Linked DNA regions of Siphonobacter curvatus. Each later gene encodes a partner of the first gene's protein in a complex. Links are inferred from orthologs where the notes say so. Each region holds a gene or a part of one and is shown on either strand. Other genes may lie near its edges. The genes, in order: secY and secA.

Region 1 (15,220 bases):
CCCTTCAATGAGAGAATCTTCACCTGCTTCCTGTAACCCTAGCATCGTGAAGTAGCTATCCCAGTAGTAAATCTCTCCGAAACGACCCCCGGGTACGACATAGCTACGGGGTAATGCCAGCAGAGAGCCCTTCACTTCACCCGTAGGCTTCCGAGTCAGGATCGGCCACAAGGCGTTGATATGAGCCTCAGGCGACAAAGACGTATCCGAAACAAAGTGATTATTAGGAGCATCCGGGAAGCGGAAATACTCGTTAACAAATGCCCTTAAGTCGAACCCTTCTTTATCTTTCTGTTCTTCATAAGCCCTTAAAATCTGCTTGGCAGGAATGAGTGGCTCCGCGTCGGCAAAGGTCTTGGAGTCCGGGAATAGCTCCTTCATCTGGACATCTACAAAGAGTTGTCCAAATTCTACATCAGGACTCGGGGGAGTCTGAAGTTCGGCCGGTGTACAGGCAAGTAGTAACAAGGGAATTGCTAGAATAGATAGAACACATGAACGAAGTATAAAGGGCATAGAGCTAAATAATAATGCTTAAGGGTTTTTAGAAACGTTTCTGAGTATCAGGGCAATAAAAGTAGAGAAAGCTCTACAGTGCCCCTAAAAGTGGGCAAATATCACCTATTTATGTATGTAACGAAGCTAGAGCTAAGATTCATATCTAAAAGAAGTATAGTTAGCTGAAGTAGAAACGTACGTAAAGTTTTAGCTCTTGGTAAATAAATCTTACACCTTGTGATAAAATGTTGTACTTTCGCCCTCTAAATTATATTTTCGGGTATCCGAAAAATACATTGTTTAAACTCGTTTAAACTTCTGATAGTCAATGAAATTTATCGTCTCGTCTTCGGCATTGTTGAAACAACTGGCGGCTATCAACGGAGTCGTAGCGTCCAATCCGATTGTTCCGATTCTGGAAAACTTCCTGTTCCAACTCGAAGGGAGTCTACTAACGGTAACGGCCTCTGATTTGCAGACGGTTATGATTACCGAAATAGAGGTCGAATCTTCAGATAAAGGTTCCATCGCTGTACCGGCTAAATTGCTCCTCGATACGTTGCGGGGTTTACCCGAACAACCCATTACCTTCAAAATTGATGCCGAAACGTTCGGTACTGAAATCGTCTCCGAGAACGGTCGGTACAAACTTTCCGGTGAGAATCCAATTGACTTCCCGAAAGTTCCGGCAGTTAACAAAACCTTATCGATTGAGGTAGCGGCAGAAGTGTTGGGTAAAGCCATCGCGAATACGAGCTTCGCAGCCAGTACCGATGATTTACGGCCCAACATGACAGGGATGTATCTTCAACTGGGGGAAAGCAATGCGACCTTCGTCGCCACGGACGGACACCGGCTGGTACGGTATCGTCGGCAGGATCTGCGTTCGGCCAATACCAGTACCATGATCATTCCCCGGAAAGCACTGAACCTGCTAAAATCTTCCCTGCCTTCGGATGACACAACCGTAAAGGCGGATTTTAGCCAGTCGAACGCGTTCTTTACCTTCGGTAACATCAAGATGATTTGCCGATTGATCGACGAGCGTTTCCCGGATTATGAAAACGCGATTCCCGTCAACAATCCGAATATCTTAACGATTAATCGACTCGAATTGCTGAGTTCGCTGCGTCGGATTTCTATCTACGCCAATAAAACGACTCATCAGATTCGACTGCGAATTTCGCAGGACGAACTCGTGATTTCAGCGGAGGATCTGGATTACTCCAATGAGGCATCCGAGCGTTTGGTTTGTGACTATAGTGGTGATGATCTGGAGATTGGTTTCAACGCGAAATTCCTGATCGAAATGCTGAATAACCTCAGTTCCAATCAATTGCAGTTACGTTTGTCTGCTCCCAACCGGGCGGGTATCCTGGTCCCCAACGATCAGGACGAAAACGAAGACATTTTGATGCTGGTGATGCCGGTCATGCTTAATACGTATGCCTAAAGATTTTTAAAGATGAAATAAAAAGAGCCTTTCGAAAGAAGGCTCTTTTTATTTGTTAATTCGTTGGATAAAAGACTTTTCACAACGAACTTCACGTTATTGATTCTGATAAATCCCTTCTTGTTTAACACGATGAAAACACTTCGACTCGTAGTAGTCCTGCTACTGACTGGACTGACCTTTCAGACCAATGCTTCGGATGAGCCTAAAAAAGAGGGAATCCAGTTTTTTCACGGTACGTGGAAACAGGCCTTAGCGAAAGCCAAAGCTGAAAACAAAATGATTTTCCTCGATGCCTATACAACCTGGTGTGGTCCCTGCAAGTGGATGCAAACCAAATCGTTTCCGAACAAACTGGTAGGGGATTTGTATAACAGCAAGTTTATCAACGTGAAACTGGATATGGAAGCGGGAGAGGGATTGAAGCTGATTGATCGCTATCCCGTAGAAGGTTTTCCAACGCTGTTTTTCATTGATTACGAGGGAGAAGTGGTACTAAAAGAAGCAGGAGCCAAAACGCCCGAGCAATTGATTGCCTTTGCAAACGAAGCCATTGAGCAGTAATAAACTACTAGTACATAGGTAGAGGAGTCGGTAAGGAAACTTGCCGACTCTTTTTTATGGAAAAAATACAATTTAAGAAGCGAGTTATCACGCAGATTAGAACCTGATAATCGATGCTTCACGGCAACAGCTACTAGCCCATTGTAAACCAGCTAAGGCAGACTCTTACAGTGTCAAGAAAAATTTACAAAAACTTTTCCTAAACACTTGTTTATCAAATAGAAAACCGCTTATTTTGCAACTCTGTTTAAAGATCGAACAAAAGGTCGCTGTTCAATATGGTTGGCAGAACTGTATGAACCTCTGATTATCAGACCACTGAGTTTATTTGTTCGGTTGCCACGTCAATTTCGGTTTTACCCGGTTTTGAACGTCAGAACTGTTACTGACTCCAGTACTTGAATGCCCAGGTGCAATGGAGTTGAGTAGTAAGCTGACAGGATGCTTCTTCCCGTATCTCGGGATTTTGGATGCGTACAGGCTTTTTTTTAGCCCATCTGGTACGCCCCGCAAGTCTCCTCTCCGCTTTCCTTCTCGGTACGTTACTGGTTTTCAAAATTTTTCAGGGAATTTCTGTCTTGATACGGTAAACAGCAGAAAAAGCACTACTTTTGCAGTCCGTTTTCTGAGGCCCCCAGGTGGGAGAGCTGATAACCAATTAAAAATCAAGAAGATGTCTGGTATTATTGGGAAGAAAATTGGCATGACCAGCCTCTACAACGCTGACGGCACCGCCGTAGCTTGTACGCTGATTGAAGCCGGTCCCTGCGTCGTGACGCAAGTAAAGACCGTCGAAACGGATGGCTACCAAGCTGTTCAGTTAGGTTTCGGCGAGAAAAAAGAGAAAAACACTTCCAAGCCGCTGGCTGGTCACTTCAAAAAGGCCGGTACAACTCCCAAGCGGAAGTTAGTAGAGTTCAAAACTTTTGAACAATCACTGAATTTAGGCGATACGATCGATTCTACGCTGTTTGCTGAAGGTGAATTCATCGATGCAATCGGTACGGCTAAAGGTCGTGGTTTCCAAGGCGTTGTGAAACGTCACGGTTTCGGTGGGGTAGGCGGTCAAACGCACGGTCAGCACAACCGTCAGCGTCACCCGGGTTCGATTGGTGCCTGTTCTTTCCCTTCACGGGTATTCAAAGGCCTTCGCATGGCAGGTCGGATGGGTAACAACCGCGTTAAAATCCAAAACCTGCAAGTACTTAAAGTGTATCCTGAGCAAAACCTGATCGTGATCAGCGGTTCAGTTCCGGGTGCCAAAAATTCATTTGTAATTCTTGAGAAATAGGTTCGTGTGAGTCTTCACACTTGCTTCTACTCAACGTAGCACTTGACAAGAAATGGAACTGTCCGTATTTAATATTCAAGGCCAAGAAACGGCGAAGAAAGTAACACTGTCTGAGGACGTGTTTGCAATTGAGCCTAACGAGCACGTAATGTGGCTCGACGTAAAGCAATACTTGGCTAATCAGCGTCAGGGTACGCACAAAGCTAAAGAACGTTGGGAAGTAGCCCGCTCAACCCGTAAACTGATGCGTCAGAAGGGTACCGGCGGAGCTCGTCACGGTTCTTTCAAAGCTAACATTTTCAAAGGTGGTGCTCGCGTGTTTGGTCCTAAGCCCCGCGATTACTCCTTCAAACTGAATAAGAAAGTGAAAAGCCTGGCTCGTAAATCAGCTTTGGCTTCTAAAGCAAAAGACGGCGTAGTAACCGTTGTCGAAAACTTCACTTTCGATTCTCCTAAGACCAAGCAATACATTTCGGTTCTGAACGCCTTCCAGGCGGGTGAAACGAAAACCCTGCTGGTTCTGCCGACGGCTGACAACAATGTATTCCTGTCAGCTCGGAATCTGCCCAAAGCCAACGTGCTGCCCGCAGATCAGTTGACTACCTACGCTTTACTGAATGCCGATCGTTTGATCATTGCTGAAGGAGCGTTAGAGAAAATCGAAGCATTATTGAACTAATCCGTTGGTCCGAAAGGCCTGGAGATTAACGACAAAAGATTATGAGCATCATCATTCGCCCGCTCCTGACTGAAAAGTCAACGGCTCAGAACGAGCAAGGAAAGTACGGCTTCGAAGTGGCTCTTACGGCCAACAAGGTCGAGATTAAGAAGGCCATCGAAAAAATGTACGGTGTGAAGGTTGAGTCAGTGAATACGGTTCGTCAAATCGGGAAGAAAAAATCTCGCAGCACGCGTACCAAAATCACGGCTGGCTTTACTTCCACCAAGAAGAGAGCGATCGTTACTGTTGCCGAAGGTGAAGTAATCGATTTCTATCAAGGCATTTAATTCAACATCCCCCTCCTCCAGGATGCGTTTTGAACAGGTTAGGCTGGCAGTGGAGGACATAGCCTGACCGTAGCAATTAATCCAATGGCAATCAAGAAGTTGAAGCCTGTTACGCCGGGAACCCGCTTTCGTTCGGCCCCGACGTTTAACGAAATTACGGCTAGCAAACCTGAGAAGAGCCTCTTAGAGCCTCTGAAAAAATCAGGTGGTCGTAACGATCAGGGTCGCCGTGCGATGCGTTACATCGGTGGTGGACACAAGCGTAAATACCGGATTATCGATTTCAAACGCGATAAACAAGGCGTTTCAGCAGAAGTAAAAACGATCGAGTACGATCCTAACCGTTCGGCTCGTATTGCGTTAGTTCAATACGCAGATGGCGAAAAACGCTATATCATCGCTCCCCAAGGTTTGACCGTAGGTCAGACGATTGTAGCTGGTGAAGGCGTAGCTCCTGAAGTAGGTAACGCATCTCCTCTGATGGCTCTGCCCATCGGTACGATTGTTCACAACATTGAGTTGAAGCCTGGCAAAGGTGGTCAAATGGCCCGCAGTGCTGGTACGTACGCTCAGATTGTAGGACGTGAATCGAAATACGTAATTCTGCGACTTCCCTCAGGCGAAACCCGTATGGTACTGGGTTCAGGTATTGCAACCGTAGGTTCAGTATCGAATGCCGACCACATGAACGAAAGCCTGGGTAAAGCAGGTCGCCGTCGTTGGTTAGGTCGTCGTCCTCGCGTTCGTGGTGTAGCAATGAACCCAGTTGATCACCCGATGGGTGGTGGTGAAGGCCGGGCTTCTGGAGGACACCCACGTTCACGTAAGGGTCTGTTAGCGAAAGGTAAGAAAACTCGCGACAAGAAGAAGGCATCCAACAAGTTAATCATTAGCAAGCGGAAGAAATAATGGCACGTTCACTCAAAAAAGGCCCCTATATTGATTTTCGCCTCTCCAATAAAGTGGAGGTAATGAATGGGTCAGGCAAGAAATCGGTTATTAAAACCTGGTCGCGTCGGTCGATGATTTCTCCTGATTTCGTGGGTCACACTTTCGCCGTGCATAACGGTAACAAGTTTATCCCCGTGTACGTGACGGAAAACATGGTAGGTCATAAACTGGGCGAGTTTGCCCCGACCCGCAACTTCCGTGGCCACGTCGCTAAAAAGGACAAAGGAAAACGATAAACCAGTTTACAGTTGGCAGTCTTCAGTTGACAGAGGCATATCGCTGGTAACTGAAAACTAAGAACCACAAACTGACAACTTAGTAATGGAAGCAATCGCAAAACTTAATAACGTCCCGACGTCGCCCCAGAAAATGCGACTGGTTGCCGATCTGATTCGCGGCCAGAAAGTAAACAAGGCATTGGCGATCTTAAAATATCAGCCTAAGTCGGGCTCTCCGCGTCTGGAAAAGTTGCTGCTGTCGGCAATTGCAAACTGGCAGGAGAAATTCGGCGAAGAAGTGAAGCTGGAAGATGCTGACCTATACGTAAAAACTATTTTCGTAGATGGCGGTCCTTTCCTGAAACGTCTTCGTCCGGCTCCTCAGGGCCGTGCGTATCGGGTACGGAAGCGTTCGAATCACGTAACGCTTGTTGTAGCCAGCAAAGCCAAGGCAGAAGAAACTAAAACCGAAAACACGGAAGCGTAACACACCATGGGACAAAAGGTAAACCCCGTAGGTCTTCGTCTGGGTATTGTACGTGGTTGGGAATCCAACTGGTACGGTGGAAAGAACTTCGCTGAAAAGCTGGTAGAAGACGAAACGATTCGTAAATACATTGCTGCTCGTATTCCTAAAGGTGCGATCTCGAAAGTAATCATCGAGCGTACGCTGAAGCGGGTTACCCTAACCATCAACACGGCTCGTCCGGGTGTGGTTATCGGTAAGGGCGGTAACGAAGTTGATAAAATCAAAGAAGAGCTCAAGAAATTGACGGGCAAAGATGTTCAGATCAATATCTTCGAGATCAAGCGTCCGGAAGTAGATGCGAAACTCGTTGGTGAAACGATCGCTCAACAACTGGAAGCTCGTATTTCTTTCCGTCGTGCTATGAAGCAAGCAATTGCTTCAGCTATGCGGGTAGGAGCACAGGGTATCAAAGTTCGCTTGTCAGGCCGTTTAGGTGGAGCTGAAATGGCTCGTACGGAAGAGTACAAAGAAGGACGTGTCCCTCTGCATACGCTCCGTGCTGACATTGACTACGCTATTTCAGAAGCTCAAACGGTATACGGAAAGATCGGTATCAAGATCTGGGTCTTCAAAGGAGAAGTATACGGTAAGCGTGATCTTTCAGTAGTTAACGCTGGTTTGAACGCCGGCGGTGCTGAAGCTCGTGGAGGTTCTGATCGCGGCGATCGTCGTGGCGGTCGTGGTGGAGATGATCGCGATGGTGGTAACCGTCGAGGTCGTGGTGAAGGTGGTGGTGACCGTGGACGCGGAAACAACAACCGTGGTGGCCAAGGCGGTGGAAACCGTGGTGGAAACAACAACCGTGGTGGCCAAGGTGGTGGAAACCGTGGCGGTGGACCAGGAGGACGTCGCTAATTAGGTTGTAAGCCCTAGTCAATAGGGCTTCAAACTCTAAAGAACTCAACGATCATGTTACAACCGAGAAGAACCAAATTCCGCAAACAGCAGAAAGGTCGGATCAAGGGTCTTGCAACGCGGGGCCATGAGATTTCCTTCGGCTCATTTGCAATCAAATCGCTGGAACCCGGCCGTATTACGGCTCGCCAGATTGAAGCGGCTCGTATCGCTGTTACCCGTGCAATGAAACGGGAAGGACAAGTATGGATTCGTATTTTCCCCGATAAGCCTATTACCAAGAAGCCTGCAGAGGTTCGGATGGGTAAAGGGAAAGGTGCTCCCGAGTATTGGGTAGCCAACGTGAAACCCGGAACAATTCTATTTGAATCAACGGGTGTACCTCTGGAACTGGCTCAGGAAGCTCTCCGTTTAGCAGCTCAAAAGCTGCCCCTACGGACGAAATTCGTAGTTCGCCGGGATTACCAGGAAGCTAACTAATTTGAGGATTTGATAATTCGACAATTTGAAATGGTTCTAGTCGAATACTACGATTTTCAAATTAGCCCTTTTCAAGTTTTCAAATTATAGCAGTAATGAAAATCAAAGACATTCGGGCTTTGAGTACGGAAGAAATCCGTCAGCAAATTGCCCAGGAAAAAGATGCATTGAGCCGTCTCAAATTTGCTCATGCTATTTCTCCAATCGAAAATCCGTTGCGTATTCGGACCTCCCGTAAGCTTATCGCCCGGTTGTTGACCGAACTTAACGCTCGCTAGTCATTGCCCGATACGGGCACAAAGCAAATTCCGAATCATGGAAGTAGAACGTAAGCTCAGAAAAGTCAGATTTGGTCGGGTGGTATCCAGCAGCATGGATAAGTCGGTGGTAGTTACCGTCGAGCGGAAGGTGAAGCACCCAATCTACGGTAAATTCCAAAAGAAAACGACCAAATTGATGGTACACGACGAAAACAATGAGTGTGGCGTCGGCGATACGATCAAAGTGATGGAAACCCGTCCCTTGTCTAAAAACAAACGGTGGCGTTTGGTTGAAATCATCGAAAAAGCCAAGTAATCAGGCAGGAGTAGGGATCGGTTTCCGTTTTTTGATGATTAGCGGATAGCTAAACTGAAAGCGGAAACTGAAAACGAAACTGAAATCTCAGCAAAGACATGCTTCAGCAAGAATCTAGATGTAGCGTAGCGGATAATAGTGGTGCCAAAGAGGTACTCGTAATCCGCGTGTTGGGCGGTACGGGCAAGCGTTACGCATCTATCGGCGACAAAGTCGTAGTAACCGTAAAACAAGCCCTCTCCTCTTCGAACATGAAGAAGGGAACGGTGTCTAAAGCCGTAGTGGTTCGTACGAAAAAAGAAATTCGCCGGAAAGACGGATCTTACATCCGTTTTGAAGATAACGCCGTCGTACTTCTAAACAACCAGGACGAACCGCGTGGAACTCGGATCTTCGGACCAGTTGCTCGCGAATTGCGTGAAAAGCAATTCATGAAAATTGTTTCGCTGGCTCCTGAAGTGCTCTAATCACTCAGGATAATCGTACGAAATCAAACAATGGAAAAGCAAAAGCAAGTGAAGCTTCACGTTCGCAGCGGTGACACGGTTTTAGTGATCGCCGGTGACGCTAAAGGTAAAACCGGCGTTATCAAGTCTGTGGATCGCGAAAAGCAACGGGCTATCGTAGAAGGTGTGAATCTGGTAAAGAAACACGTGAAACCTTCCGCGACCAACCCTCAGGGAGAAATCAAAGAAATCGAAAGTCCCATCCACATCAGTAACCTGAAAGTGGTAGACCCGAAGACGAACGAAGCCTCCCGCACCGGCCGTAAACTGAACGAAAAGGGCAAGTCTCAGCGTTTCAGCAAAAAGAGCGGTAACCTTATTTAACTAGCTTGGCGGTTAAAAGCTGTCAACACGAAACAGTGGGTCGGAAATCCACAAACCATTCGCATCAATGGCAACTCCCAGATTAAAACAAAAGTACTTTGACGAAGTAGTTTCTGCTTTGAAAGAGAAGTTCCAGTACAAATCGGTGATGCAAGTACCGAAACTGGAAAAAATTGTGATCAACAAAGGTATCGGTGCTGCTGTAGCAGATAAAAAGCTGGTTGACGTAGGGGTAGAAGAATTATCTACGATCTCAGGTCAGAAAGCGGTAGCCACGATCTCTAAGAAAGCAATTTCTAACTTCAAGCTTCGTGAAAACATGCCTATCGGAGCGAAAGTAACGCTGCGTGGCGAAAAAATGTACGAATTCCTGGACCGTCTGACGTCGATCGCTCTGCCTCGCGTACGTGACTTCAAAGGAATTAGTGACAAAGGCTTTGATGGCCGTGGTAACTATACTTTAGGTGTAAAAGAACAAATCATCTTCCCTGAGATCTCTATTGAGAAAGTACAAAAAATCTCAGGTATGGATATTACGTTCGTTACTACAGCACAAACTGACGCTGAAAGCTTAGAACTGCTGAAAGCTTTAGGAATGCCCTTTGCTGGACAAAAAAAGTAATTATTGATCCCCCGTCACTTCAGATTTCTGAAAAGGACGGGGACCAATTATAAGCAAACAAAATGGCAAAAGAATCAGTCAAAGCAAGAGAGCGGAAACGCGAACGTCTGGTAGCCAAGTACGCTGCTAAACGCAAAGCCCTCAAAGAGGCCGGTGACTTCATCGGACTTGACAAACTTCCCCGCAACGCTTCCCCTGTACGTCTCCATAACCGCGATAAGCTGAATGGTCGTCCCCGGGGTTACATGCGGAAGTTCGGTATCAGCCGTGTTACGTTCCGTCAAATGGCTTCTGATGGAAAAATTCCGGGCGTAACAAAATCGAGCTGGTAATTTTTGGTGTATCCATTTTGATTCTCTAATTTTGCGAGCCGTTTTGAAGCGGCCCGTAGCAAAATCATATTCTTTCATGGATCCGATTGCAGATTACTTGACCCGTCTGCGGAATGCCATCAAGGCTCGCCACAGAATCGTCGAGATCCCGGCTTCCAATCTCAAGAAGGAGATTACTAAAGTTCTCTTTGAGAAAGGCTATATTCAAAGTTACAAATTTGACGAAGAGGCTTCCGTACAAGGAACCATCAAAGTCGCTTTGAAATACAATCCCCTGACGAAACAGTCAGCTATCGTTAAGTTAACCCGCGTAAGTAAACCCGGTCTTCGGAAATACTCAGGTTCGAAAGAACTTCCTCGCGTATTAAACGGCTTAGGCATCGCAATTGTTTCGACGTCAAAAGGAGTTATGACGGACAAAGAAGCTCGTACCCTCAATGTAGGTGGCGAAGTACTTTGCTACGTTTATTAATTAAACCAATGGAATAGCGGAGGTCAATCTTACCACTGAAAACCTCCGCTAATTCATTTTAACACTCAGTACCATGTCACGCATTGGTAAAAAAATCATTACCCTGCCTGCTGGAGTTAGCGTATCGGTTGATAAGAGCCAGGTTACCGTAAAAGGACCTAAAGGCACATTGAGCCAAACGATTGACCCAGACATTACGGTAGAAATCGAAGGTAGCGAGTTACAAGTGGTTCGCCCTACGGAACAAAAACGCCATAAGGCCCTGCACGGTCTGTACCGTGCCCTGATCAACAATATGGTAGTCGGCGTAAGCACGGGCTACCGTACCGAAATGGAAATCGTTGGGGTAGGTTACAAAGCTTCTAACCAAGGAAATATCCTGGAATTGGCTTTGGGTTACTCTCACAGCATTTTCGTCGCTATTCCTGAAGAACTGAAGGTAACGACAGCGATGGAAAAAGGACAAAACCCTAAAGTGGTTTTGGAAGGTATTGATAAGCAACTAATCGGCCAAGTCGCTGCCAAAATTAAGTCTCTCCGTAAGGTTGAGCCTTACAAAGGCAAAGGTATTCGCTTCACGGGTGAATTCGTGCGTCGGAAAGCTGGTAAAGCGGCTGGTAAGAAATAATATTTCCAGTAGAAAGCTTCGGCTATGGCTTGAAGCTTTCTATACTCAAACGTGTGGGTCGGTAATCCACAATCAATTTGAATTACAATGGCAACTACTAAAGATTCCCGGCGGCTTCGGATCAAACGTAGCATTCGCAGTAAAGTGGATGGTACGCCTGTGCGTCCTCGTTTGACGGTTTTCCGCTCTAATAAAGGTATTTATGCCCAACTAATCGATGACGAAGCTGGCAAGACAGTAGCCGCTTCTTCTTCTTTCGAATTAGGCTTACAGGGTAACAACGTTGAAGCTGCTAAGCAAGTAGGCTTGAAAGTAGCCGAATTAGCTAAGGCCGCTGGTATTGAAGCTGTGGTGTTTGACCGGAACGGTTACCTGTATCACGGGAAAGTAAAAGCACTAGCTGACGGAGCCCGCGAAGGTGGCCTTCAATTCTAATTTCAAAGAATCATGCAAACGAACAGACCTACCAAGTATAACGAGTCAGAGTTAAAGGAACGTGTTGTTGCTATTAACCGGGTAGCTAAAGTAGTAAAAGGCGGTCGTCGCTTCAGCTTCTCAGCTATCGTAGTAGTAGGCGATGGCAAAGGCGTAGTAGGCTACGGATTAGGTAAAGCCAACGAAGTAACCGACGCGATTGCTAAAGGAATTGAAGATGCCAAGAAAAATGTGGTACAAGTTCCTTTATTGAAGCATACGGTACCTCACGATATGGAAGGTAAATTCTCAGGTGGTTTCGTACTGCTGAAGCCTGCTGCTCCTGGTACGGGAGTAATTGCGGGTGGTGCTATGCGTGCCGTTCTGGAGAGCGCCGGTATTCGCGACGTATTAGCGAAATCAAAAGGTTCTTCCAATCCTCACAACGTAGTAAAAGCTACGGTTGATGCTCTGCTGAAAATGCGTGCACCCCACGAAGTAGCTCGTCAGCGTGGAGTGAAACTGGCAACCGTATTCAATGGATAAGTCATAGTGTTCTTAGTTCTTGGTTAATTAAGCATAACTTAAGAACCAAGAACTAAAAACCGAGAACTTTAAAGAAATGGCAAAGGTTAAACTTACTCAGGTTCGTAGCACGATTGAACGTCCTGAAAACCAAAAGCGTACTATTAAAGCCCTGGGTTTGGGCAAAATCAATCGGAGTGTGGAAGTTGAGCTGAATGATGCCATCGCTGGTATGATTCGTAAAGTGAACCACCTCATTCAAGTGGAAGAAATCTAAGAAACTCAGTGTGGAGCGGTAACGCTTTTCACTTTGAATCAATACGACAATGAATCTTAGCAATTTGAAACCCGCCGCTGGTTCTACGAAAGTAGGTAAGCGTGTCGGTCGCGGACAAGGCTCTGGTAAAGGAGCAACTTCTGCTCGCGGACATAAAGGGGCTCAGTCTCGTTCGGGTTACAGCAGTAAAAGAGGTTTCGAAGGTGGTCAGATGCCTTTGCAACGTCGTGTACCTAAGTTCGGTTTTAACAACCTGAGCCGCGTAGCTTACAAAGCAATCAATCTGGACGCTATCCAGTCTTTAGTTGAGAAAACTAATGCTACTGTAGTAGACATTGAACTGCTTTACAACAACGGTCTGGTTGGTAAAAAGGATCTGGTAAAAGTACTGAACCGCGGTGAGGTAAAATCAGCTGTTGAAGTGAAGGTACATGCCTTCTCACAAACGGCGGTTGAAGCCATTGAAAAAGCCGGTGGTAAAGCAGTTACGGTTTAGTTTCCGGATGAACGACAGGTGAATTTGAATCCTCGCTGGAATGAACAAGTTTATAACTACTCTCAAGAACATTTGGTCCATTGAGGAGCTCCGTAGCCGGATCCTCAACACCCTGTTGTTTATTACTGTTTATCGTATAGGTTCATATATTGTTCTGCCGGGTATTGATCCGGCTCGACTTCCTAAGGGCCAAGGAAATGGTTTGCTGGATTTGATTAACACCTTCTCTGGAGGAGCTTTTCAAAACGCTTCCATTTTTGCTCTGGGTATTATGCCCTATATCTCGGCGTCTATTGCAATTCAGCTGTTGACCATTGCACTGCCTTATTTTCAGAAAATGCAGAAAGATGGGGAGTCTGGTCGTCGCAAGCTAAACCAGATTACTCGTGTATTAACCATTTTCGTTACTACGGCTCAGGCAATCGCCTATACCCAATCACAGATTCCGGCGGAAGCCTTGATGATTGAGCGAAGCTGGTTTACCATTTACTCAACAATTATTTTGATTTCGGGCACAATCTTCTGTATGTGGATGGGTGAACGAATCACGGATAAAGGAATTGGAAATGGTATCTCTCTGCTGATTATGATTGGTATCGTAGCTCGTTTCCCGGTTGCTTTGCTGCAGGAAGCTGGTTCAAGAGGTACTGGTGGAGCTTTATTATTCGTAATTGAACTTGTTGCCCTGTATTTTGTTGTAATGGGTGCTGTTCTAATTACGCAAGCTACTCGCCGTATTCCTGTACAGTATGCCAAGCAGGTAGTAGGAAACAAGGTGGTTGGCGGACAACGTCAGTATATTCCCTTGAAGTTGAATGCTGCGGGTGTTATGCCCATCATTTTCGCCCAAGCGTTGATGTTCGTACCGGGTCTAGTAGCGGGCTATTTTGCTGAAAAGAGTGATACGGCTCAGTCGATTGCTCAAGCGTTTAATAGCTATGACCACTGGCAGTATAACGTGTTATTTGGTTTCCTGATTATTGTATTTACGTATTTCTATACGGCGATTTCAGTAAACCCGCAGCAGATTGCTGATGACATGAAACGGAGTGGCGGTTTTATTCCCGGTGTTAAACCTGGTTTTGAAACGTCAGAATATATCGGTCAGATTCTTGACCGTATTACCTTACCCGGAGCGATTATGTTAGCTCTGGTGGCAGTAATGCCAGCGATTGCTCGTCTGTTTGGTATTTCTCAAGGCTTTGCACAGTTTTTCGGTGGAACATCCTTACTGATTCTGGTAGGGGTAGTACTGGATACACTGCAGCAAATTGAAAGTTACCTGCTGATGCGTCGTTACGAAGGTTTAATGAAATCAGGACGCGTGCAAGGCAGAACGACTGAAAGCGTTTCTGCGATTTAATACACAGAAAGATGGTTTATCTAAAAACTGACGAAGAGATTGAATTAATCAAAATCAGTGCTCAGGTTTTGGGTAAGGCTCACGCCGAGGTTGCTAAACTGATTAATCCAGGAGTAACAACTAAGGAACTGGATCGTGTAGCAGAAGAGTTTATTCGGGATCACAAGGGTCATCCTTCGTTTAAAGGGTATAATGACTTCCCGGCTGCTCTTTGTATCTCCGTCAATGAAGTGGTCGTACACGGTTTTCCAAGTCCGTATCGCTTAAAAGAAGGAGATATTATTTCAGTAGATTGTGGGGTGTTTTTGAATGGATACCATTCGGATAGTGCATTTACTTATCCAGTGGGGGAAATTAAACCTGAAGTAAAACAACTGCTGAAACGCACCTATGATTCTCTTTACCTGGGCATTGATAAAGCAGTAGCAGGTAATCGGATTGGTGACATTGGGTATGCGGTACAAAGTCATGTGGAGCAATTTGGATACGGTGTGGTTCGAGAGTTAGTGGGACACGGCGTAGGTAAATTTCTTCACGAAGGCCCAGAGGTACCTAATTTCGGAAGAAGAGGTCAAGGTCCCCAACTCAAAGAAGGGATGACTATTGCCATCGAACCGATGATTACTCTGGGGAAACGAAGTGTGGTACAGGAAAAAGATGGTTGGACTATTCGTACAACGGATCGGCAGCCGGCCGCTCACTTTGAGCATACGGTGGCGGTTCGCAAAGGGAAGGCCGAAATCTTAACCACTTTCGAATACATTGAGCAAGTACTGGCCGAACGTAGTATGGCCATCGCATAATAGGAAGGATAGGGCGAGTACTTCTCAATTCTAAA
Region 2 (16,355 bases), 1.4 Mb from region 1 along the record:
AACGGACGCTCCCGTAGACAATCATGGGAAAGGAGAAGCGTTTTCGCCCACGGATCTGGTAGCATCCGCTCTGGGATCGTGTATGCTTACGATCATGGGTATTGTGGCCCAACGCGATGGAATTGACATTACGGGTACAGAAGTAGAAGTAACGAAAAGTATGGCGGAAAGTCCCCGACGGATTGGTCAACTGGAAGTAAAACTGAAAATTAAAACTAATCAACCCCTCACGGAAACCCGCCGGAAGAAACTGGAAAACGCGGCTCTTACCTGCCCAGTAGCTGAAAGTCTACACCCAGATTTGAAGCAGGCAGTGAGTTTTGAGTTTTCGGTTTAGAGTTTCCAGTTTCCAGTTTCCAGTTTTTTAGGTAAAACCTAGTAAAGATAGCGAGACGGGTTGTCGGTAGCATTGGCTACGGAGGCAAAAATTGGTAGGCTGTGCCTACCGGGCTGGACGATTCCCCGCATGTCATACGGGGCTAATGACATTGAGCCCCTTCGGGGTTGGCGGGTCTGGATGGAAGCGGGTCTTTCGGTTTTGTCATCTAAATGCAGCCTGGAAGGCTGGTTGTTGTAGATGACCTGAGACGGTTCGAAGTCAGAGGGAGAGGGGCTGTGAACGAAACGGAGTAATTTCTGAGTTGAATCAACAAAAGAGGCTGTCTGACGTAGACAGCCTCTCAACATTCCTGATTTACTTGAGCTAGCGACTTATTGAGTTGTCAGTTTCAAGTTTACAGTAAGCCGTGTTGGGTTAGAAGGTATTTTCTAAAACGATTCCACAAGGTCTGACCATGCGTAGGAAAAACTACGTTTCTATCTATTGAGAACGAACAACGTAACTTAAAACTATTTACGGCTCAGGATGGTTTCGCCCCACCAGGCCTGTTGAATTCTTTTGTTTACCTCTACGTTAGGAAAAATACCCCGAAATAACTCAGAACCAGGGCCGTACGCAAACACGGGCACGGGGTTAGCGGAGTGATTCATCCAGATAAATTTTCCTTCGACAACGCCATTTCTCCAGTCACCACCCGTCAGGCTCAAGCCACCCGTTTCATGATCGGCAGTTACGATGACAAGTGTTTCGCCGTTCTTTTCCGCAAAGTCGAGAGCAGCTCCTACCGCTTTATCGAAATCCAGCATTTCAGTCACCATATATTCCAGGTCGTTGGCGTGACCAGCCCAGTCAATCTGCGAGCCCTCAGCCATGAGGAAGAAACCGTTTTTGTTTTCCGACAGAATGCTTAATGCTTTTTCTACTTCCTGACGAAGCATAGGACCCCGACCTTCTTTAACCTTGATTGGATTCATGCCGGCATTGAAAGCAACCAGCTTTTTACCCGTGGCTACCGTAAAATCCTGGGAAGTATCGGCTACCGTATAGCCTTTCTTTTTAAAATCTTCGAGTAGGTTTTTGCCGTCTTTCCGTTGGAAGAAATACCGCATTCCGCCACCAATCACTACATCGAGGTCCGCATTGACCATTTGCTCAGCAATGGCTTCGTGTTGTGAGCGGGAGGACTGGTGAGCATAAAAATCTGCTGGGGTAGCGTCTGTAATGTCGCAGGTAGTAACGATACCGGTAGAAAGTTTCCGCTTTTTAGCCAGTTCGGCCAAGGTCACCTGGGGACGATTGGCAGAGTCTACCGCGACGGCTCCGTTTTTCGTTTTTACACCCGTAGACAGAGCCGTACCACCCGCTCCTGAATCGGTAATAAAATCTTTGACGGGGTGCGTGGTAGAAAGACCGAGGTATGGAAAACGGTTCAGGTGAAGCGGACCTTTGTTGGCAATCTGAGCGGCGTATACCTGATTGACGCCCATCCCGTCACCAATCAACAAGATTACGTTTTTAGGACGTTTGGGCGTTTGCTGAGCCTGTACTGACAGCCCGCCCGCCAGGAGACCGACACACAAAAGAAGGTAACGATGCATAATACTTAAGGGAAAAAAAGAAGTGAATACACTACAAAATTCGACCTAATTGCCAGCTAAAAGGCCGTTAAACGGATGAATAAATTGTTAAGTCTTGCCTGATAAAAATGATCTTTCAATAAAATAGCTACGAGTACCGGGCAAGAACACGCATAACCTAATCAAGCAAGTAAGAGTTAATAGATAGACAGATACGGACGTTTACAAGCGTTGAAGAAGGTTCACAAAAGGCCAATTACTGGATTTTAACAATCTTCCGTACTAAAGTAAAAAATAAGTAGCTGATTTATAGTAAATTATAGTCGGCCCTGATGGTTTTGACTTTAATGTGAACAGAAGAGTGTAGTAAAAATGGGTACGAAAATCTGATGTTAGCACCGATTTCTCGAAACGTCTTAGTGCGTAGCAGACCGCATCAAATATGCCTTCTGATCCAGAATTTAGTATGCTACCATACCATATTATTTTTTGGAATAGGCATGAACTTTTGAGACTTAAAAGCACTTGTCTAACGCCGCATTTTAATCGTCCGAAACAAAGAAGATTAAGGATTTGCAAATTTATCTGGTACTTATCCAATGTCTTATTGAATTATTCTATTAGAAATTTGGTAAGTTCGAGAAGATAACTATTCTTTGCATAGTGCAAAAAAGCACGGCAAAGTACAAAATACGAGCTGTACCGCTTGACCCTTATGTATATCAACGCGATAAGTAGCTATTTGCCGGAGCAAGTTGTTACGAATGAACACTTCGCCCGACTGAATGGATTGTCTGACCAGTGGATTGTGGAGAGGACGGGCATCCGAGAACGTCGGAAAGCTGCCCCCCATGAAAACACGAACACTATGGCTGTGGAGGCCGTTCGTCAGGGGTTAGCCCTGTTACCATACCCTGTTCAGGAGATTGACCTCATTGTAGGAGCTACCTACACCCCTTACGATACGATTGTATCGTTAGCTCATGCGGTTCAGCATGATCTTCAAATTCCGGATATTCCGGTACTGTCCGTATCAACGGCCTGTTCTTCGTTATTGAATGCCCTGGAAGTCGTTCAGGGGTATTTCTGCATGAAGAAAGCGACCAAAGCTCTGGTTGTCGTGTCGGATAACAACACTGCTTACAGCAACGAATCGGATAAAATAGCCGGACACTTGTGGGGCGACGGAGCAGCGGCTCTGTTCCTGTCCAACGAACGGGTATCGGATTCGGATCTGAAAATTGTTGATATTCTAACCGGCGGGGCAGCCACGGTAGGCAAAGCCCTGGAAGGGGTTGTCCTGAAGCCTAACGACGAAGGGTTTGTAATGCCCAACGGCCGCGATGTATTTATTCACGCGGTGCAGTACATGCCCCGAGCCAGTCGTCAGATTCTGGGTCGTAATGGACTTACGCTGGAGGAAGTAGATTGGGTGCTGCCGCATCAGGCCAATTTCCGGATCAGCAAAAAAGTAATGGAAGAACTGGGCTTACCGATGGAAAAACTTTTATCTAACATTCAGTACTTAGGGAACACCGGTTGTGCCGGTTGTGCTATTGGCCTGGATGAAAATAAGTACCGCTTCCAGAAAGGCGATCACATCGTCGTCACTACGTTCGGTGGGGGATACTCGTATGGTGCGATGCTGGTAGAAGCGTAAGCGAATTCCATTTAATAACAAGCCTTTACGAAAAAGGCCGATGAATACATTCATCGGCCTTTTATGGTTTAATCAGGATTCTGACTAAATCGCTCGCGATTACTCAAACTTCATCGTCACTACCTGATCGCGACTATTATCGTAAGCATCAATAGATACGTTTAAGCTACCCGGAGCCTTCGTTAAATGATTGAAAGGATCTACTTTGTCCCAGAACTCCGTCTTTTCCCGACCGAAGTCAATGGTTTTCGTATGGCCTTCCTGCCCAATAACTAGGTAATAATGTTGCGATCGTGGCGACAGATCAGCGTACTTCTTGAATACTTTTTCCTGTTTCCAGGTCATTTCCTGAATGGTCTGCGGATCGTCGATCAGATTGCGTTTCTTTCCTTTAAAAGCCGCTAGCGTATCATAAATGCCGTAACCTACAATGGCCACAATGATCAGAGGCAACAGTTTAACGTATATATCCGTATCACTACGCTTCTCTCTGGTCCTTTTGCCACTGCCGCTCGTACTACCCCCGCCAAAACCTGGAATTTTCAGCTTGGCCCGTTCGCGGTGCACGGGGCGATAGTAGGGGTTTTCCTGTGGTGTATTGCTCATAGTGAAAAGATTCAGTGCTGATTTTAGAACGTAGATTCGCTCGAATCCGTTTCAATCCAAGAGGATAATTTCCCAAGTATAAAAGGGAGAACCACTAGGGAAAGATTTTGCCAATTCGGGCGTTATACCTACAAAAGTAATGGTTTCCCCTGCAAAACAACCGTTTCTACTTCCCAGGCAATAGCCTCGAAAAACACTGAACTGCTGTCAATTTGTCCGATTCATTAAACCTTTTGTCCACTTTCGAAGCTAAACCATTATTTAGGAATTGTTTTTTTGCTCTTGGGTGGAAAGAATCGAGTAAATTTGTGTTCTACCTATTGTTTAACGACCCCAGGTTGGGGGTTTCATTTTAAGTCCACTGAACCGACTTGATTATGAAATCAGCACGTGTACGGGCTGACTAACCACGAATAACGGTGCTTTAGCACATAGCTATGCTTAAACTCATCACCAAAATTTTCGGTACAAAATCCGATCGGGATTTAAAAGAACTCTATCCTTACGTCGGAAAAGTCAATACCGAATTTGCCAAATTAAAAGATCTTTCGGATGACGAACTTCGTCAGCAAACCGCTGATTTGAAGGCAGTCATCAAAGAAAGACTTGCTCCCATTGATCAACAATCCGAAGCGATTCGTCAGCGTATTGATGCGAATCCGGATATGGACATTAATGAAAAAGATTCGCTCTTCAAGCAGATTGATGCCCTCGAAGTACAGTCGGATCAGAAGCTGGAGGACGTATTACTTGAAATCCTGCCCCGGGCTTTCGCGATTGTGAAAGAAACGGGTCGTCGCTATACCGAAAATGGTCAGTTGGTAGTTACGGCTAACCTACATGACCGTTTTGTAGCTTCCAGAAAGTCGAACGTCATTATCGACGGCGATAAAGCAATCTGGAAAAATACCTGGAATGTCATGGGTCAGCCCATCACCTGGAACATGGTGCACTACGATGTACAGCTGATTGGTGGGGTGGTACTGCATCAGGGTAAAATTTCCGAGATGGCTACCGGGGAAGGTAAAACGCTGGTATCAACGTTACCCGCTTTCCTGAATGCCCTGGGCGGAAAAGGCGTACACATTGTAACGGTCAACGATTACCTGGCCAAACGTGACTCCGAGTGGAATGCTCCGCTGTTCGAGTTTCACGGCATGAACGTAGACTGTATCGACCGTCACGAACCTAACACGCATTCGCGTCGTCAGGCGTATCAGGCTGATATTACCTACGGTACCAATAACGAATTTGGTTTCGACTACCTCCGCGATAACATGGCTCGCACACCGGAAGAATTGGTGCAGCGGAAACACCATTACGCCATGGTCGATGAGGTCGATTCTGTATTGATTGACGACGCCCGTACCCCCTTGATCATCAGTGGGCCGATGGTGAAAGACAATGACGTACAGGAATTTGAAATGTTAAATCCCCGGATTGAGCGTCTGGTGGATGAGCAGCAAAAACTCGTACAGGGCTTTCTGACGGAAGCTCGCCGGTTGATCGCTGCGGGGAATACTAAAGAGGGTGGATTGGCTCTGTTCCGGGCACACCGGGGATTGCCGAAATACAAACCGCTGATCAAATACCTCAGTGAGCAGGGCAATCAGGCCATCATGCGGGCTACTGAAAATGACTACTTGCAGGAACAAGGCAAACGGATGCCCGAAGCCGATGCTCCGTTGTACTTCGTCATTGAAGAGAAAAATAACTCCGTAGAACTGACGGAGAAGGGTATCGACGTGATGACCACGAAGAATGAAGATCCTAATTTCTTCATTCTGCCGGATTTGTCGGTAGTCCTGAATCAGGTTGAAAAATCAGATCTTTCTGAAGCAGATAAAATCCACAAGAAAGACGAGATTATCCGCGATTACTCCATCAAGACACAACGGATTCACACGGTTAATCAATTGTTGAAGGCTCATACGCTTTTTGAAATTGACGTGGAATACGTGATCATGGATGGAAAGATCAAGATCGTCGATGAGCAGACGGGCCGGATTATGGAAGGTCGTCGGTACTCGGACGGTTTGCACCAAGCCATTGAAGCCAAGGAACGCGTTAAAGTGGAAGACGCGACGCAAACCTACGCGACGGTTACCTTGCAAAACTACTTCCGGATGTACCATAAACTTTCGGGTATGACGGGTACGGCCGAAACGGAAGCGGGTGAGTTCTGGCAGATTTACAAACTCGATGTAGTAGCCATCCCAACCAACCTGAAAATTGTTCGGAAGGACGAAGAGGATAAGGTATATAAAACCGTTCGGGAGAAATACAATGCCGTTGTTCAGGAAATCGATGAGCTGGTGAAAGCCGGTCGTCCGGTACTGGTGGGTACAACGTCAGTTGAAAACTCGGAAATCCTGAGCCGTTTACTGCGGATGCGGGGTATTCAGCACCAGGTACTGAACGCCAAACAACACCAACGCGAAGCCGAAATCGTGGCATCAGCGGGTCATTCGCGTAACGTAACCATCGCGACCAACATGGCCGGTCGGGGTACAGATATTAAGCTGACGCCTGAATCGAAAGCATCTGGTGGTTTAGCGATTATCGGTACGGAACGTCACGAATCGCGACGGGTTGACCGTCAGTTACGCGGTCGGGCGGGACGTCAGGGTGACCCAGGATCGTCTCAGTTCTTCGTATCGCTGGAAGATAACCTGATGCGTCTGTTCGGTTCCGAACGGATTGCCAAGGTGATGGACCGCATGGGTATGGAAGAAGGAGAGGTAATCCAGCACTCAATGATTACGTCTTCGATTGAGCGAGCTCAGAAGAAAGTAGAGGAAAATAACTTCGGTATCCGGAAGCGTCTGTTGGAATACGACGACGTGATGAACTACCAGCGGGAAGCCATTTACAAACGCCGGAAAAATGCGTTGTTTGGTGACCGTCTGGCTCTGGATATTGCCAATATTACCTACGACGTTTGCGAAGAACTGGTCAACAATAATCCAAGCTTCGAAGAACTTGAATTGCGGGTGATTGAGACCCTTGCTATTCAGTTGCCCTTCACTCGGGATGAATTCCTGCGGATGAAGCCTGAGCAGCGTACGCACCAGCTACACACTGCTGCCGAGACTCACTATCAGGCGAAAGGTGCGGATATCGCTCAACGGATGCGTACGTTCTTCCAGGATCTGTTCGAAGCTAATCAGGGTAATGTTAATGAGCAATCGGTCATTGGATTGCCCTTTACCGATGGGGAGCACGTGATGGGCTTCCAGGTGAATTTCCTGAAAGCATTGAACTCTGAAGGCCGGGAAGTAACCCGTGAAATTGAAAAGAATATTGCTCTGACGGTGATCGACCAGGAATGGAAAGAACACCTCCGCGATATGGATGACTTGAAGCAATCGGTACAAAATGCCGTATTCGAGCAAAAAGATCCTTTGCTGATTTACAAGTTCGAATCGGTTGACCTGTTCAAGCAGTTCATCAATAAAGTCAACTTTGACATTGTTCAGTTGCTCATGCGTTACGATGTGCCTGAGCTGTTTGTTGATCAGCCGCAGGTGCCTCAGCCGCCGCGTCGGCCTGAACCACAGCCCCAGCTACAGACGAGTAAAGACGATGTATCGGGACTGACGGGTGGAAGTGGACCGAGCGTAGAAGAGCTTGAAGAAATGGCTCCTGCCATAGAACGGCCTCGTCAGCAACCCATTCGTGTTCAAAAGATTGAACCTAACCAACGGGTATCGGTTCAGTACATGGACGGTCGCGTAGAGCGGGACGTGAAGTTCAAGAAAGTAGAAGAAGATGTGAAACGTGGCGTATGTGTACTTATTGATTAGTATCGTTTGCTAGCGTTAATAAAAAAGGTCAGTCTCTGGTAGAGGCTGGCCTTTTTCCGTTTCCAGTTTCTTAGGTAAAATCCAATAAAGATAGCGGGACGGGTTATCGGTAGCATTGGCTACGGACGCAAAAATTGGTAGGCTGTGCCTACCGGGCTGGACGATTTCCCGCATGTCATACGGGGCTAATGATAGTGAACCCCTTCGGGGTTGGCGGGTCGGAAAGCAAGCCTGAATGAACTCGGGGAGGTGTGGCCGTTTAACCCCGGAGGGGGGGATTTGATTAGCCATGGGTGCAACTCATGGTTAGCATCGCATTGAATTCCACCTATGGTATAAGGGGTTATTTAGAGTGAACCTCTTAAGGGTTGGGTATGATTGGAAAAGGGCGACTGATGTAGGTTTGGAAATTCGCACCAATTAGATGGTCTGCAGCATCTTTTTAAGGTTGGGTTAGACTTAGAACTAGCATTTTCCTACAACCGATCTGATTAACAGATCATACCTGATTTTACTTCCCCATACAAACTAAAATTTCCCAATTCCTGCTGACATAGGGCTGTCATCGGGCCCTTCTACTTTTACATCCGAACCACAAACCAGCTGAGACGATGGAACTGATTCCGATGTTTTTAAAAGAAATGGAGCAGGAAGCTCAAACCACCCGTAAGATGTTATCCCGTGTACCCGATGATAAATTGGATTGGGCTCCGCACGAACGAAGTATGCCAATGCGAACTCTGGCAACGCATATTGCCGAACTACCTACCTGGGTAACGATGACATTAACGACGGATGAGCTGGACTTTGCTTCCAACCCTTATCAAAAGCAGGAGATCCATACGAATGCAGACCTAATGGCGTTTTTCGAAAAAAGTCTGGAGGATGGGAAGACACAGTTAGTATCCGAAAACGAAGGTATTCTCAACGAACCCTGGACGTTACGAGACGGTGAAACCATCTACAGTATCCGGCCCAGACACGAAGTCATCCGTATGGCTTACAACCAGATCACCCACCATCGGGCTCAGTTAGGCGTATACTTACGTTTGCTGAACATACCAATTCCGGGTAGTTACGGGCCCAGTGCGGATGAGATGAATTTCTAACGAAGAAAACCAGCCTTTGGGTTGGTTTTCTTCGTTTCAGGGGAAATCTTTGGTGAGTATCAGCATTCTTGCGTACCTAACCTCTTACCTGATGAACCACCTGCCTGTCAGCCAGCCGATCCGTTGGCATTACCTCCGTCGTACCGCTCTTTGGTTCGTTGCCCTTTATACCATTCTGTATACGCTCCCACTTACCGATATGGAGGCGATTATTGAGTTGACGGAATGGGTAGGCCCACAGGTGTTACATCTGGATAATGCCAAAAAAATATGGAATACGGGCAGTGGCGATACCTCTTTTTCCTATGCGTACCTGTTTGTACTCAGTTCGTTTTGCTTAGGCATGGCGGTTCTACTGGCGGCAGTAGTTGGACCTCGCCGAAACTATACGTTGTTTTACGTACTCACGCAAACCTTTGTTCGCTATTACCTGGCTTACTTTATGCTTTTTTACGGGTTTGCCAAAGTGTTTGAAGGTCAGTTTATTTCGCCACCACTCATTTCGCTGGAGCAAACCTATGGTAATTCTTCACCCATGGGCATCGTCTGGGTAATGATGGGATTGTCCAAAGTGTATGCCGTTTTTGGAGGATTAGGCGAGGTAGTCGGAGGATTACTACTCTTTTTCCGGCGAACCAAGACCCTGGGAGCCCTCCTGATTGTGGCCGTGATGACCAATGTTGTCATGCTGAATTTCGCCTACGATATTCCGGTGAAGTTATTTTCGAGTTATCTACTCTTGTTGACCTTTTTTGTATTAACACCGGATATTCCCGCCTTGGTGCGACTATTTCTGTTACAACAACCAGCTCAGTTGAATCAGTCGTCACTGGCTTTATCCGGGAAGGGGCAACGTCTCACGCATACGATCGGTAAAACGCTGGTGATCCTGTTTCTAATCATGAAAACCAGTGGCAGCTTCAAGCCCTTTCCGGATGCTGATATTGCTCTGCGGGGTACCTACAAAGCTGAAACCTTTGTCCTGGGAACGGATACGCTGCCGCCCCTTACTACTGATAGCATCCGCTGGCAGAAGCTACTGATTGAGAATAGTTACGGAATTTTATTACGCATGAATAACAAACAGGAATACTATAACACTAAAATCGATGAGCAGAAGAAAACCATTCGCTTTACGAATCAGTATGATTCAACCCAACGATATACGCTGAACTACGTTTGGGCAAAAGATACGTTTCAACTCAGAGGTGAATGGGAAGGAAAGCCCTTGCAGGCCAGCTTCCGGCGTAGAAAAGTAGAGGACTATACGTTGACAGGTCGCGGTTTTCATTGGATCAGCGAATATCCCTATAACCGGTAGTGGTACAGTTTATTTAGATTTTCTGCGATTCCATAGTTCAATTATATGTCACATCGCAAGCCTCATCTACCCACAAAAATCTGTCCGGTTTGTCAGTTACCGTTTAGCTGGCGGAAGAAATGGGAACGCAATTGGGAAGAGGTAGTGTATTGCAGTGACAAATGCCGAATGAATAAATCAACCATTAAACCCAAGTCTGAAAACATATGAAACCTTTCATCTATGTTTTATTACTAATCAGTTTTATAGCTTGCAAAAATAAAGACGCCGACTCGCTGGTAGGGAAGTGGATGACGAGTGGCCAGAATCCCGAGGCCTGGGGCTTTGTATTGGATAAAGAGGGAATCGCTACAGCTTTGCCCGTTAAGGGCGTTCAGTACAAAACCTGGGAACAGGTAGGCAGTAATCTGGTCCTGCACGGTACAAAATCAGAAGAACCGTATACGAACAGCTTTAAGATTCTTTCCCTGAAAGACAACACCCTGGTGGTAGAAGACGAGAACGGTCGGGAACTTACCTTTACCAAAACGTCAGCGATGAACGTCAGTGATCAGGATGAGGAAGCCTGTTATTCCTACACCATGAATCAGGATACTGTTTTTCTGCACCTGACAGCAACGCGTCCACGGGTGACGGGCGATCTAACGTACCAACTTCACGAAAAGGACGCGAATCGTGGTAGTATTCAGGGAAAAATGAAGGGGGATACGCTTTTGGCCGAATATACCTTTAATTCCGAGGGTCGCTCTTCTGTACGCGAAGTGGTTTTCATCAAAAAAGGGGATACGTTGGTAGAAGGATTTGGCCCAGTCCATGATAAAGAAGGTAAGGTAGTTTTTCAAAATCATAAGGACATTACCTTTACGAATGGCCTTACGCTGAAAAAAGTCAATTGCGTGAAATAAGCTTTTAGTGGGATTTTATCATTTTCCAATTCAATTCGAGACAGTCCAGCAGGGCTGTCTTTTTTTCTATCCGCTCATTCGTTTCTTCTGTTAATTTTATGCGTTCATTAGTCAACGCTCATCCATGTCTAACCGCTTTACTACGCAGTGTACGCTTTTCGTGTCCCTGCTGACCACCTCTATTCTATACGGACAAGTTATTCCCATCGAAACGCAGCAAAATGCACTGGTACTCCAAACGGATGCCAGTAAGCGAGTAGGAATTAGCTATTTCGGTCCTCGCCTGCAGCAAACGGCTGAATACGGCTCCATCATCAAGGAAAGTCGCCAGCAGGACGAAAATGCAGGTATTTATAACTCAGCCTATACGCCGAGTGGCTCCTGGAGTTTGTGCGAGCCCGCTATTCGCATTACGCACGCCGATGGCAATACCTCGCTTGAATTACAGTACCAAAGCCACCAAACGCAAAAGCAGGACGATAATGTAAGCCTGACAACGGTAGTACTGAAAGATCCGGCGTACGCGGTTGAGGTTACGCTGTATTACAAAACCTACGCGAAGGAAAATGTAGTGGAGCAATGGAGTACGATTCGCAACCAGGAAAAGGGTACCATTATCCTGCATAAATACGCTTCGGCAAATCTGTACTTCGTTGGGAAGCAGTTTCACCTGACGCATTACCACGGGGGCTGGGCTCACGAAATGAATCCCGAAGAAACGCAGTTAAAAGCCGGTATCCTTTCGCTGGATTCCAAACTGGGTACGCGGGCGAACCTGTTTCAGCCGCCTACGTTTATGCTTTCTTTCGATAAACCCGCTTCGGAAGAAGAAGGCAAAGTACTGCTTGGAACGCTGGGCTGGTCTGGGAATTTCAAGATTGACTTTGAAACGGATACGTACAACAACCTTCGTCTGATTGCGGGCATCAATCCCCACGCGTCGGAGTATCCGCTAACGGCGGGGCAGGAGTTTAAAACGCCTTCGTTTATCTACACGTATTCAGATCACGGAAAGGGTGAGGCCAGCCGCAATCTGCACCGCTGGGCTCGCAAGTACCGGATTCTCGACGGAGAAGGTTCTCGTCTGACGCTCCTTAACAACTGGGAGGCTACCTATTTCGATTTTAACGAGCAGAAACTAACGGGCTTGTTTGCGGATGGGAAGAAACTCGGCGTTGATTTATTTCTGCTCGACGATGGCTGGTTCGCCAACAAGTATCCCCGGAATGGTGACAATGCGGGTTTAGGTGATTGGAAAGAAAACGTCAAGAAATTGCCGCATGGAATCGGTTACCTGGTTAAAGAAGCTCAGAAAGCGGGAGTTAAATTTGGAATTTGGGTAGAGCCGGAAATGGTGAATCCCAAGAGTGAGTTGTACGAGAAACACCCGGAATGGGTGATCAAACAGCCCGCTCGTCCGGAACATTATTTCCGTAATCAGTTGGTCCTGGACTTGTCGAATCCGAAAGTACAAGACTTTGTCTTTGGTGTCTTGGATGATCTGTTTACGAAGAATCCGGATCTGGCGTTCATTAAGTGGGACTGCAATGCGGTAATCTATAACGCTCATTCAGAGTACCTCAAAAGTACTAAACAAGCGGAATCGAAACTATACGTAGATTACGTACTGGGACTTTACAAAGTGCTCGAACGCGTGCGGGCCAAGTACCCGAAAGTGCCAATGATGCTCTGCTCGGGGGGCGGTGGACGCGTGGATTACGAAGCCCTGAAATACTTCACTGAATTCTGGCCAAGTGATAATACCGATCCGCTGGAACGCATCTTCATGCAGTGGGAATACTCGTATTTCTATCCGACGATCGCTCACTGTGACCACGTCACCGACTGGGGTAAACAACCCCTCAAGTATCGGACCGATGTGGCCATGATGGGTAAAATGGGATATGATATTGTGGTCAGCAAGCTCGACGAAAAAGATCTGCAATTCAGCCAGCAATCCGTAGCAACGTACCGCTCCATCAGCGACGTAGTCTGGCACGGCGACCTGTACCGGATGGTGAACCCTCGCGAAAATGACTTTGCTTCGCTCATGTTCGTGAATGGAGACAAGAGTCGTTCGGTGTGGTTCAACTACATGGTAAGCAGTAGATTTGGAGCGGGTTCTGGTCGGGCAGTACCCTTAAAAGGACTTGATCCGAAGAAAAAGTACGCCTTGAAAGAGATCAACTTATACCCCGGCACGCAATCAAAAATTACGAAAGAAGCCGTTTATACGGGCGATTTCCTAATGACCGCAGGCTTTAATCCTGCTGTTAATCTGAATCGTACCAGCGTTATTATTGAGCTGACGGAAGTGAAATAGCCCTTAAAATGACGAGCAAAACAGGCTATCTCTGAGGAGGTAGCCTGTTTTTTTTGTAAAGGGATGCTCCCCGCATGTCATACGGGGGCATTACATTGAACCCCTACGGGGTTTGGCTCCTGTGTTAAAAAATAAATGGAACAGGTTATAAATATTTTTCCGATCTCGTAAACTATTTCACAACTATTTTTATTTACATGTATATACATATATGTTTGTACGCCTATTCATAAGGCTGTAGAAACTATACCTGAATCGAATTGTCTTTAACAAAATATTTTTATGAGTCTCCTCAGTGATTTAGAGTGGCGTTACGCTACTAAAAAAATGAACGGCGTTCCCGTTCCTCAGGAAAAGGTTGATATTATTCTTGAAGCAGCCCGTTTGGCTCCGACGTCTTCGGGTTTGCAGCCCTTTGAAATCCTGGTCATCACGAACCAGGCTTTGAAAGAACAAATCCTGCCGATTGCCAACAACCAAAGTCAGATTGTGGATGCTTCACACGTACTGGTTTTTGCGGCCTGGGATGACCTGGATGCTCAACGTATCAACGATATGTTTCTGCACACGACTCGTGAACGCGGCTTACCCGACGATCGCATGGACAGCTACAAAAACATGTTATTAAGCGTATACGGAGCTAAAACTGCTGAGGAGAACTTCCAGGCAGCTGCTCGTCAGGCGTATATCGCTTTTGGTATTGCCATCGCAGCCGCCGCTGAGCAACGCGTAGATGCGACACCGATGGAAGGCTTCAACGCCGCTGCGTTGGATGAATTACTGAATCTGAAAGAAAAAGGCCTACGTAGTGTAACCTTATTACCCCTGGGCTACCGCGACGAATCAGGCGATTGGTTGGCTCCGATGAAAAAGGTACGGAAGCCGAAAGATCAGTTTATTACGGAACTGAATTAGTTTATGGTTGATAGTTGTTGGTTAATAGTGAGGAAAGCTTATCACTTTTAGAAAGTCTAAAGCTAAAAGTATATGGCTTTCCAAGACTATCCAACTCATCGAAAACCAACAACGAATAAAAAAGCGAGGCGTTTCCAGATTCTGGAAACGCCTCGCTTTTTAACTGAAGAAGTCCTTCATTTTTTCGAAGAACGATTTATCATTTTTCGTTGGACGCGGCTGGAAGTTCGGTGAAGTCCGTAGTCGTTCCAATATGCCTCGTTCTTCTGCGGAGAGTACGCGGGGCGTCCAGACGTTTACGTAAATCAACTGGTCACCCCGGCCGTAGCTGTTCAATTGGGGAATACCCTTGCCTTTCATCCGTAAGATCTTACCGCTTTGCGTACCGGGTTCCAGAGTAATTTTGGCCCGGCCTTCAATCGTCGGGACTTCTAGGGAGGTCCCCAGTGCCGCGTCTACAAAGTTAACGTACAGCTCATGCACGACGTTATTACCGTCGCGTTTCAGGTCGGCATTCTCTTCTTCCTCTACTACAATGAGCAGATCGCCGGGAATACCACCCCGGGGCGGCACGTTACCCTTGCCGCCCATCGACAGTTGCATGCCTTCCGCTACGCCCGCCGGAATCTTGATCGAGATTACCTCTTCGGCCAGCGTACGGCCTTCGCCCATACATACGTCGCACTTGGAATCTACGATTTTCCCTTCGCCGTTACAGGTCGAACAGGTGCTGGCCGTCACCATCTGGCCCAGCATGGTCTGCTGTACTCGGCGAACCTGACCTTGACCGTTACAGGTCGGACAGGTGCGTAAGGACGTACCGTTTTTTGAGCCATTACCACCGCAGGCATTACAGCTGACGTGGCGTTTTACTTTGATTTTCTTTTCAACGCCGTTGGCTACTTCCTGTAAATCAAGTTTGAGCTTGATGCGTAAATCCGAGCCTTTCCGAACGCGTTGTTGCTGACGGCCACCGCCCCCAAAGCCACCGCCGAAGAAGCTGCCAAAAGGACTGCCTTCACCAAAAATATCGCCGAATTGAGAGAAAATATCCTCGGCATTTTGCGGACCTGAGTACCCTCCGCCCATACCCGCGTGACCGAACTGGTCGTAACGGGCTTTTTTGTTGGGATCAGAAAGTACTTCGTAGGCTTCTGCCGCCTCTTTGAATTTATCTTCCGCTTCCGGGTTGTCGGGATTTTTATCGGGGTGATACTTAATCGCCAGTTTCCGGTATGCTTTCTTAATCTCCTCTTCCGTCGAAGACTTGGAGACGCCTAATATTTCGTAATAGTCACGCTTTTGTGCCATCTTTTTTCAATCAAGAAATGAGCGAATGAGGAAAAGAATGAAGTGGGGAAGAATTAATCATTCGCTCATTCGAACTATGATTATACCCCGACCACAACCTTCGCAAAGCGAATCACTTTGTCGCCCAAGTAATATCCTTTTTCTACCTCATCAATTACTTTTCCTTTCAGGTCTTCCGAAGGAGCGGGGAACTGGGTGATGCTTTCGTGCAGATCGGGATCGAAGGCCTGACCTTTCGATTCCATCGGCTTCAATCCTTTGCCGGCTACGGCTTTGGTCAGTTTATTGAAGATCAGCTCAATGCCTTGGGTATCCACTTTGCCATCTTCACCGTAGGTGGCCTGGGCCCGCTCAATATCGTCCAGTACGGGTAAAATGGCTTTGATTACGTTCTCAGAAGCCGTCTTTACCAGTTCGTCTTTTTCCCGCAGCGTACGCTTACGGAAATTGTCGAATTCAGCGACCAGGCGAATGTATTTATC

Evidence for each region.
Region 2: the proteins of secY (region 1) and secA are in contact, whole or in part, in a crystal structure (PDB 3DIN), measured with the Thermotoga maritima proteins. The link is inferred for Siphonobacter curvatus from one-to-one orthologs. Residues at the interface, in WP_004081795.1 of Thermotoga maritima: Glu108, Gly109, Glu110, Glu111, Ala236, Glu237, Arg238, Arg239, Ile240, Thr241, Ile242, Gln243, Tyr244, Ala245, Arg246, Arg247, Val248, Thr249, Gly250, Arg251, Arg252, Val253, Tyr254, Gly256, Ala257, Ser258, Thr259, Tyr260, Leu261, Pro262; in WP_004082002.1 of Thermotoga maritima: Glu261, Ala262, Arg263, Lys300, Ala301, Arg302, Thr303, Ile304, Ile305, Leu323, Tyr324, Asp325, Pro326, Val329, Ser330, Tyr333, Ile336, Lys340, Phe345, Val349, Glu363, Phe364, Tyr374, Ser375, Gly376, Gly377, Glu393, Ile395, Thr482, Ser483.

What each region holds. Positions count from the first base shown.
Region 1 is NZ_PTRA01000001.1:164,539-179,758, forward strand. What follows is about bases 12,404-15,220. They hold secY (preprotein translocase subunit SecY), read left to right. Parts: upstream 12,404-13,059; coding sequence 13,060-14,382; downstream 14,383-15,220. Other genes in these bases: rpmD (50S ribosomal protein L30), read left to right, coding at 12,404-12,523; rplO (50S ribosomal protein L15), read left to right, coding at 12,573-13,019; map (type I methionyl aminopeptidase), read left to right, coding at 14,394-15,185. Also shown: alpha,alpha-trehalase TreF, read right to left, coding at 1-516; dnaN (DNA polymerase III subunit beta), read left to right, coding at 827-1,951; C5O19_RS00635 (thioredoxin family protein), read left to right, coding at 2,084-2,515; rplC (50S ribosomal protein L3), read left to right, coding at 3,189-3,806; rplD (50S ribosomal protein L4), read left to right, coding at 3,859-4,485; rplW (50S ribosomal protein L23), read left to right, coding at 4,527-4,814; rplB (50S ribosomal protein L2), read left to right, coding at 4,899-5,723; rpsS (30S ribosomal protein S19), read left to right, coding at 5,723-6,001; rplV (50S ribosomal protein L22), read left to right, coding at 6,087-6,470; rpsC (30S ribosomal protein S3), read left to right, coding at 6,477-7,367; rplP (50S ribosomal protein L16), read left to right, coding at 7,422-7,847; rpmC (50S ribosomal protein L29), read left to right, coding at 7,943-8,125; rpsQ (30S ribosomal protein S17), read left to right, coding at 8,163-8,423; rplN (50S ribosomal protein L14), read left to right, coding at 8,522-8,890; rplX (50S ribosomal protein L24), read left to right, coding at 8,921-9,253; rplE (50S ribosomal protein L5), read left to right, coding at 9,321-9,875; and 6 more genes. UniProt on the Escherichia coli protein: The central subunit of the protein translocation channel SecYEG. Consists of two halves formed by TMs 1-5 and 6-10.
Region 2 is NZ_PTRA01000001.1:1,607,907-1,624,261, forward strand. What follows is about bases 4,238-8,189. They hold secA (preprotein translocase subunit SecA), read left to right. Parts: upstream 4,238-4,620; coding sequence 4,621-7,989; downstream 7,990-8,189. Also shown: C5O19_RS06505 (OsmC family protein), read left to right, coding at 1-337; C5O19_RS06510 (alkaline phosphatase), read right to left, coding at 850-1,938; C5O19_RS06515 (3-oxoacyl-ACP synthase III family protein), read left to right, coding at 2,633-3,577; C5O19_RS06520 (hypothetical protein), read right to left, coding at 3,677-4,183; C5O19_RS06535 (DinB family protein), read left to right, coding at 8,601-9,098; C5O19_RS06540 (hypothetical protein), read left to right, coding at 9,190-10,419; C5O19_RS06545 (DUF2256 domain-containing protein), read left to right, coding at 10,465-10,629; C5O19_RS06550 (lipocalin family protein), read left to right, coding at 10,626-11,324; C5O19_RS06555 (alpha-galactosidase), read left to right, coding at 11,449-13,647; C5O19_RS06560 (nitroreductase family protein), read left to right, coding at 13,930-14,562; molecular chaperone DnaJ, read right to left, coding at 14,722-15,873; C5O19_RS06570 (nucleotide exchange factor GrpE), read right to left, coding at 15,954-16,355. UniProt on the Escherichia coli protein: Required for protein export, interacts with the SecYEG preprotein conducting channel.